One region of the Shewanella sp. GD04112 genome, then DNA from elsewhere that is predicted to be linked to it. Evidence: predicted binding sites of a transcription regulator. Region 1 holds the regulator's gene; the other holds the start of a gene.
The links. Region 1 encodes FliA, which starts transcription of late flagellar genes. Its sites were predicted from a motif close to CTAAAGNTNNNNNNNNNNNNGCCGATA; they were not measured.
Positions count from the first base shown of each region.

Region 2: the regulator FliA is predicted to act here: its motif matches at 1,691-1,717, upstream of pomA (flagellar motor protein PomA).

Region 1 is NZ_JAOEAL010000001.1:1,519,492-1,523,916, forward strand. It holds gene flhF (flagellar biosynthesis protein FlhF) at 1-915, shown strand, start outside; gene N7386_RS06780 (MinD/ParA family protein) at 920-1,801, shown strand; gene N7386_RS06785 (RNA polymerase sigma factor FliA) at 1,794-2,507, shown strand; gene cheY (chemotaxis response regulator CheY) at 2,555-2,938, shown strand; gene N7386_RS06795 (protein phosphatase CheZ) at 2,952-3,689, shown strand; gene N7386_RS06800 (chemotaxis protein CheA) at 3,705-4,425, shown strand, end outside.
Region 2 is NZ_JAOEAL010000001.1:3,417,965-3,422,389, reverse strand. It holds gene dxs (1-deoxy-D-xylulose-5-phosphate synthase) at 1-416, opposite strand, end outside; gene ispA ((2E,6E)-farnesyl diphosphate synthase) at 438-1,319, opposite strand; gene xseB (exodeoxyribonuclease VII small subunit) at 1,322-1,561, opposite strand; gene pomA (flagellar motor protein PomA) at 1,876-2,643, shown strand; gene N7386_RS15140 (flagellar motor protein MotB) at 2,647-3,567, shown strand; gene thiI (tRNA uracil 4-sulfurtransferase ThiI) at 3,784-4,425, shown strand, end outside.

The DNA of each region.
Region 1 (4,425 bases):
GCGATGCGTGATGAGTTAGCATCCTTACGCAATTTGCTTACTCATCAAGTGTCTGCGCTGATGACTGAACACAAAAAACGTATCGACCCTGTGGGTGCGATGCTGGAGTCAAAGTTACTGGAAGCGGAGTTTTCGCCTGCTGTTGCGAACAAGTTAGCGGCGCTTAGTCAACACTATACCCCGGCAGAATTAGTTCGTGCCTTGCCACAAAGTCTAGCTAATATGCTTGATAATCAAGGCGATGATATCGTTAAGCAAGGTGGCGTTGTAGCGCTGGTTGGCCCAACGGGTGTAGGCAAAACCACTTCTTTAGCCAAATTAGCGGCTCGTTTCGCCGCCCATCATGGTGCGGATCAAGTCGCCTTGATCACGACAGATCATTATCGTATTGGCGCCTATGAGCAATTGGCCACCTATGGCAAAATTATGGGATGCCCAGTTAAGCAAGCCCATGATCTTGCTGAGCTAGAGCAAATACTGTATCAGTTCAGAAATCGCAAGCTAGTATTGATAGATACCGCAGGAATGGGCCAACGAGATATGCGGCTTTACCAGCAACTTGATAATTTAACTGCAAATAGCAGAATACCTATCCGCAGTTATCTGGTACTGTCTGCCACAGGACAGCGCCGTGTGCTACAGGATGCTGTAAATCACTTTAAACGCATTCCATTATCTGGTGTTGTACTCACCAAACTCGATGAGTCCGTGTCGTTAGCGGGTGCATTAAGTGTGTTGATCCAAAGTGGGTTGCCATTAAGTTATGTTACGGATGGGCAGCGAGTGCCCGAAGATATGAAAGTTGCCGATACTTTATTGCTCGCAGAGCAGGCGTTAGCGGCCTTAGAAAACACTGAACAACAATCGTTACCAGACACAGCGTGGTCAGATAATATGACCTGTGCATTTGAGTAGAGTTATGACCCTGGATCAAGCAAGTGGTTTACGTATGATGAATCAACCCTATAACGAAAAAGTGAAAGTAATCGCGGTTACGGGTGGTAAAGGTGGCGTGGGTAAAACCAGCGTGTCTATCAATACCGCAGTAGCATTAGCCGAAAAGGGCAAGCGTGTCTTAGTGCTTGATGCCGACCTAGGCTTAGCAAACGTCGATGTCATGTTAGGGATCCGTGCTGAACGTAACCTTTCCCATGTACTCTCTGGCGATGCTGAGCTGGATGATATTATCGTCCGTGGTCCTAAGGGCATAGGCATTGTCCCTGCGACCTCAGGAACTCAAGGCATGGTAGAGTTGAGCCCTGCGCAACATGCGGGCTTAATTCGTGCTTTTAGTGAGATGCGCACCCAGTTTGATATCCTCATCGTGGATACTGCCGCGGGGATTTCTGACATGGTACTCAGTTTCTCCCGTGCGTCACAGGATGTGTTGGTGGTTGTTTGTGACGAGCCAACTTCTATCACTGACGCCTATGCGTTAATCAAAATTCTCAGCCGCGAACACGGCGTTTTCCGCTTTAAAATTGTTGCTAATATGGTGCGCAGTTTGCGCGAAGGTATGGAATTGTTTGCTAAACTCAGTAAAGTGACCGACAGATTCTTGGACGTGGCACTCGAACTGGTTGCGACCATTCCGTTTGATGAAAACCTTCGCAAATCAGTGCGTAAACAAAAGTTAGTGGTTGAGGCTTATCCTAAGTCTCCAGCTGCGATTGCGTACCATGGCCTAGCGAATAAAATCATGAGCTGGCCAGTACCACAGCAACCTGGTGGGCATTTGGAGTTTTTCGTTGAGCGTTTAGTTCAGCGACCAGATTTTCAAGAGGAAAAAACGAGTGAATAAAGCCGCAGCGTATACTTGTTTAGACAGTAAAACGTCAATCGTTGAACAGTATGCACCGTTGGTTAAAAGAATTGCACATCACTTGCTCGCCAGATTACCTGCCTCAGTGCAGCTCGATGACTTGCTTCAAGCGGGGATGATGGGGTTATTAGAAGCATCATCCAAGTTTGATGGTGGCAAAGGTGCAAAGTTTGAAACCTTCGCCGGCATACGGATCCGTGGCGCCATGTTGGATGAGATCCGTCGTGGCGACTGGGTTCCCCGTTCTGTTCATCGTAATAATCGTCGAGTTGCTCAAGCCATTGATGAGTTAGAGCAAGTGTTGGGTCGTGATGCACGCGACACAGAAATTGCAGAAAAACTTGATATGACGCTCGATGAGTACCATCATATTCTTAACGATGTTTCTGTTGGTAAAATCATAGGGATAGAAGACTTAGGCGTATCGCAGGATATACTCACTTCGAGCGATAATGTCAGTGATGGTACATATGAAGCGTTAGCAGAAACCCAGTTTCATTCAGCACTAGTTGAGGCGATAAAATTATTGCCCGAAAGAGATGCGCTAGTGCTATCGTTATACTACGATGAAGCATTGAATTTAAAAGAAATTGGCGCCATTCTTGAGGTAAGTGAATCGCGAGTTAGCCAGATATTAAGTCAGGCAATGTTGCGGCTCAAAGGCAAACTCAAGCATTGGACATAAGTATAATTATTTATTGAGCACAGAATGTCGGCTCACCGGAGGAAACCTTGGACAAGAATATGAAGATTCTCATCGTTGATGACTTTTCGACAATGAGACGTATCATCAAGAACTTGTTGCGAGACTTGGGCTTTAACAATACCCAAGAAGCAGACGACGGCTCAACTGCGCTGCCTATGTTACAAAAGGGCGACTTTGATTTTGTCGTGACAGACTGGAACATGCCAGGTATGCAGGGTATTGATTTGCTGAAGGCTATTCGGGCTGACGATTCCCTTAAGCATTTACCCGTATTAATGGTTACCGCTGAAGCAAAACGTGAACAAATTATTGCTGCCGCACAAGCCGGTGTTAACGGCTATGTGGTTAAACCTTTTACCGCAGCAACACTTAAAGAGAAGTTAGATAAAATATTCGAACGACTCGCTTAAGCAGGGATGAGCTATGAAGTCACAAACATCAGGGCTCATTACGCTCGAGAAGGCTCAGCGTTTAGTTGAACTATTAAGCGCAAATGAACAAGCTCAAGCAGATGATTTATTTAGGGAACTCGCGGCTCCACTTCAACGGGAGCTCTTTGATGAAGTTGGTAAACTGACAAGGCAACTTCACAGCGCATTAATGGATTTCCAAGTTGATAATCGTTTGGTTGAACTTGCGAATACCGAAATTCCCGATGCTAAGGAACGGCTAAGTTATGTCATTGACATGACCGAGCAAGCAGCGAATAAAACCATGGATGCGGTAGAAGAGTGCTTGCCGCTCGCTAATGCATTAACGGCGAATATTCAACAAGTGATGCCTTCTTGGGACAAATTGATGCGCCGTGAAATCGCTCTGAGCGATTTTAAAGCGCTTTGCCACAATGTGCAGCATTTGATGTCACGTAGCGAATTGGATTCCAATCGCTTACGCGAATTGCTCAACCAGATTTTGATGGCGCAGGATTTTCAGGACCTGACTGGACAAATGATCCGGCGGGTGATCGATCTAGTGATGGAAGTTGAAAGTAATCTGGTGTCTATGCTGACAGTATTTGGTGAGCAACCCGTGATTGAGAGTCAGATTACTCAGAAAAATAATATTGAAGCTGAAGGACCGATAATGAATGCCGAGCTTCGTCAAGACGTCGTTACCGGTCAAGATGAAGTCGATGATCTGCTGTCGAGTCTGGGTTTCTAACTGGGAGTCAATTTGATGGCCTTTGATGTAGATGAAGAGATACTCCAGGACTTTTTAATTGAAGCGGGCGAAATTCTTGAGTTGCTGCAAGAGCAGCTGGTCGCGCTTGAAAACAATCCTGATGATACTAACTTGCTAAATGCCATTTTCAGGGGGTTTCATACTGTAAAGGGCGGTGCGGGTTTCCTTAGTCTCACTCCCATGGTGGATGTCTGTCACGAAGCAGAAAACACCTTCGATTTATTACGCACTGGCAAGCGCAGTGTCTCCGCAGAGTTAATGGACATCATTCTTCAGGCTGTCGATGCGATTAACACTATGTTTGCTCAAACCCAACAAGGCGAGCAACAAGACCCAGCAGATCCTGCATTATTGGCTAAATTGAAAATGCTCAGCTCCGGTGAGCCGCTTCCTTCCGAGTCAGGTCAAAGTAGTGCCGAAGTTGAACCATTGCCAGAACCTGAGCCCGAACCTGTCATAGAAACAGTGGTTGAAGTTGCCGCCGTTGAAGAAATGCCGATTGAGAAATCAGAGCTTTCAGATTCCAGTATCGATGAAATCGATGAAGCGGAGTTTGAAGCATTACTCGATGCGTTGCACGGCGCCGGAAAAGGCCCAGGAATTTCTGCTCCACAAGCCGATGCTGCCCCTGCGGTGCAAAATAAGCCTCAAGCGACATCCGCAAGCGCTAGCGATGATATTACCGATGACGAGTTTGAAGCGCTGCTCGATGAGC
Region 2 (4,425 bases), 1.9 Mb from region 1:
TTTTCGGCGGCAACGGCCATGGCTAATGCGGCACTGATGGATGTGCCAGAGTGTCCGACGCTAAAGGTGTCGTATTCACTTTCTTCCCGCCAAGGGAAAGGGTGTAAACCGTTCTTTTGCCTAATGGTGTGCATTCTGTCGCGGCGACCAGTGAGGATTTTATGGGGGTAGGCTTGGTGGCCAACGTCCCAAATCAAACGATCAAACGGGGTGTTATAGACATAATGCAGGGCAACAGTCAGTTCGACTGTGCCGAGTCCAGAGGCAAAATGTCCGCTGGACATGCCAACGGACTTAAGAAGAAACTCCCGCAACTCATCGGCCAATTGAGGTAACAGGGCCTGAGGAAGCTGGCGGAGTTCATTAGGAGTGTTGGCCTGAGCCAACACGGGAAACTGTGAAATGTCCAAACTCATAGCGAGATACTTCGTCTCTTATTATATTCTTCGCTCAATGATATAGCGGGCGAAGTCTGCGATTAACTGGCTATTGTATGGCAATTTAGCCAGCGCTGATAGTGCCTCTTGGATCAGTTGCGCGGCGGTATCTTTGGCGCCTTGCAGTCCAAGTAGTTGCGGAAAAGTACTCTTATTGGACTCGGCGTCTGAGCCTTGGGGTTTGCCGAGTTCTTCCGTGGTGGCAATGATGTCCAGAATATCGTCTTGCACTTGGAAGGCAAGTCCTACCGCATGGGCAAATTCCATCATAGTCTGATATTCATCTTTTGGCGCATTAGCGGCAATCAAGGCTAACTCAACTGCGCAGCTGATAAGGGCGCCCGTTTTCATATTGTGGAGTTGAGTTAGGGCCTTAAGGTCGATGAGCTTATCGGTTGAGGCTAAGTCAATCGCTTGGCCGCCGCACATACCACGGTAACCCGAGGCTTTCGCCAGCGCTCTCACCATGGCGATATGTTGCTCGCTGCTGATCCCTGGTACTGCTTCGGTAACAATTTCAAAGGCTAAGGTTTGCAGAGCATCCCCAGCAAGGATGGCGGTCGCCTCATCGAAGGCGATATGCACTGTGGGCTGACCACGACGAAGGTCGTCATCGTCCATGGCGGGTAAATCGTCATGGATTAACGAATAAGCATGAATACACTCAATGGCGGCGGCGCAGGCGTCGAGCTTTTCAAGCGACACGCCAAACATTTGCCCCACACTGTAAACCAAGAAGGGACGAATACGCTTACCACCTAACAGCGCGCCGTGGGTCATGGCGGCCTTTAATTGCGGCGCTGTGTCTTCGAGTGTGCTGAAACGTTGTTTTAATTGGTCATCAACCCGTAGTTGATATTCTTTTATTGCATTGACTAACACGCTTATTCGCCCTCAACGGCATAGGGAGAGAGGGGCGCATTTTCATCCTGCTTGAGTAAAATGGCCACTTTTTGCTGAGCTTGCTCGAGTTTTGCTTGGCTGTTACGCACCAGATTGATGCCACGTTCAAATTGTTTTAACGCATCATCCAGAGAGACATCGCCCTGTTCTAATTCGGCAACGATGCGCTCGAGTTCACCAAGGGATTCTTCAAAACTGAGATTTTCGGGTTTCTTCGCCACGTTAATAATTCCTTTGAAAGAGCGGACACAAGGTATATCAGGGCGACTCAAGGGTCAAATTCAGTCGACGGATATTTGCTCAATAGCACGCTTTGTTGCTGAATTTTTTTCAGAAAATAGAAATTGTCGCTAAACTTGCTTAGTGCTTGTCCGATAAATGACAATAATAGCATTATGCTTATAATCATCCTTTGACATCATAGAGTAAGGCTCAGGTTAAAACCAAAGTGTAATCCCTATGCGGATGACATTTTGTATTATTTTGCGAATAGAGTCAGTATCATGTCGTTTATACCGAATATTGAGGAGCCGTTGTGGATTTAGCTACAGTTATAGGACTAGTCGGGGGCTTTGGTTTTATCCTTTGGGCTATGATGACCAGCGGCGGCCTGGCAATCTTTATCGACGTCCCCTCAGTGTTTATCGTGTTCGGTGGTTCATTCTTCGTCGTAATGATGAAATTCAATCTCAAACAGTTTTTGGGGGCGGTAAAAATCGCCGTCAAAGCTTTTATGTTTAAGATTGATAAGCCAGAAGATCTTATCGAGCAATCCGTGACTATGGCGGACGCCGCCCGTAAAGGCGGATTCCTAGCCCTCGAAGAAGCGCAAATTTCCAACAGTTTTATGCAAAAAGCCGTCGATATGTTGGTCGATGGTCACGATGGTGAAGTGGTGCGCGCCGCACTTGAAAAAGACATTGCCCTTACAGAAGAGCGCCATCGCAACGGCATTGCGATTTTTAGGGCTTTTGGTGACGTTGGCCCTGCGATGGGGATGATTGGTACCTTAGTGGGCTTGGTGGCCATGTTATCCAATATGTCGGATCCTAAATCGATTGGTCCTTCGATGGCGGTGGCCTTGTTAACGACGCTGTACGGCGCCGTGGTCGCCAACATGGTGTGTATTCCCATTGCCGATAAACTCACCCTACGCATGGGTGAAGAAATGCTTAACCGCAACCTGATTATGGATGCGGTATTAGCCATTCAAGATGGCCAAAACCCACGGGTGATTGAAGGTTTCTTGAAGAATTATCTTGCTGAAAAACAGCGGAAAATCGATACAACGGACGGAGAGTAGCCCATGGCTAAGTGCAACTGTCCACCGCCCGGAGCGCCGCTCTGGTTGGCAACATTTGCCGATTTGATGTCCCTCTTGATGTGTTTCTTCGTGCTGCTGCTGTCGTTCTCCGAAATGGACGTGATGAAGTTTAAGCAGATCGCAGGCTCGATGAAGTATGCCTTCGGGGTGCAAAACAAGGTCGAAGTCAAAGACATTCCTAAGGGGACGTCTGTGATTGCATTGGAGTTTCGCCCTGGTCGCCCCGATCCCACGCCGATTGAAATCATTAACCAACAAACCAACGAAATGACCGAGCCTGTATTGGATTATCAAGCGGGTGAAGACGATAGCGCGGGTGGTGTGCAGCAGCAAAATGGTTCACAGCGGGGCGGTGAAGCCTCGGCGACGGCCCAAGAAACGGCGGATGCGGTGAAGGCCGAAGCCGCGGCGGCGCAGGATAAAATCAATCAGCAAGTGAAGAAAATGGCACAGGAACTCAATAATGAGATCACCGATGGGGCGATCGAAATTGAGTCACTTGGGCAGCAAATCATTATCCGTATCCGTGAGAAGGGCTCATTTGCCTCAGGATCTGGCTTCCTGCAGCCGCGATTTAAACCCGTGGTGCGCTCGGTCGGCGAATTGCTAAAAGATGTGCCGGGGATCATCACGGTATCGGGTTACACCGATGATATGCAGATAAGTGATGAGCTCTATAGCTCGAACTGGGATCTCTCCAGTAAACGCGCTGTGGCGGTGGCCGATGTGCTGCTGCAAGTGAAGGGCTTCGATCCTAAGCGGATGAAAGTGGTCGGTATGGCGTCGAATAATCCAATCGTGCCCAATGACTCACCTGAAAATCGCGCACGAAATCGTCGAGTTGAGATTGCAATTGAACAGGGTAAAGCCAAAGAATCCGAAGAAATTCAAGTGGGTAAATAGCTTTTAATCCAAACCTGTGATTCGATAAAAACGCCGTGACTTGCTCACGGCTTTTTTATTTGTGATTTTTTGACTATAAGTTCAACTGTGCATAAGCGCACGCCACGAGCAGTCCGAGTGTGGAAACAGGTGCGCCAATCGCCGTGAGTTTGTTATAATCCGGCGATTATTCTTTTAACCAATTTTGCTGTTTACAAAATTGCCCGCGGAAATCCCATGAAGTTTATTGTAAAGCTGTACCCAGAAATCATGATGAAGAGCAAGCCCGTGCGCATGCGCTTCACCAAAATGCTTGAAACCAACATCCGTAACGTGCTCAAAAAAGTTGATGAAGATGCCAAAGTGCAACGTCAATGGGACCGTATTTGGGTAAAGGTGCCAAATGATAAACCTGAATTAGCTCAGGCCTTTGGTGAGCGTTTAGCCTGTATTCCTGGGATCGCCCATGTGGTGCAAGTGGATGAATACAGCTTTACCTCTGTTGACGATATCTACCAACAAGTCTTACCCGTATATCGCGACCAAATTGCCGGTAAAACCTTCTGTGTGCGCGTCAAACGTACTGGCTCCCACGATTTTAACTCTATCGAAGTTGAGCGTTATGTCGGTGGTGGTTTAAACCAGTTTACCGATGCGATTGGCGTGCGTTTAAAGAACCCTGAAGTGACAGTTAACCTCGAAATCGAGGGCGATAAACTGTATATGGTGACTAAGCGTATCGAAGGCTTAGGCGGCTTCCCAATGGCGACACAGGAAGATGTATTGTCGTTGATTTCGGGCGGTTTTGACTCAGGCGTGTCGAGCTACCAATTTATTAAGAAGGGCGCTCGTACCCATTACTGTTTCTTCAACCTCGGC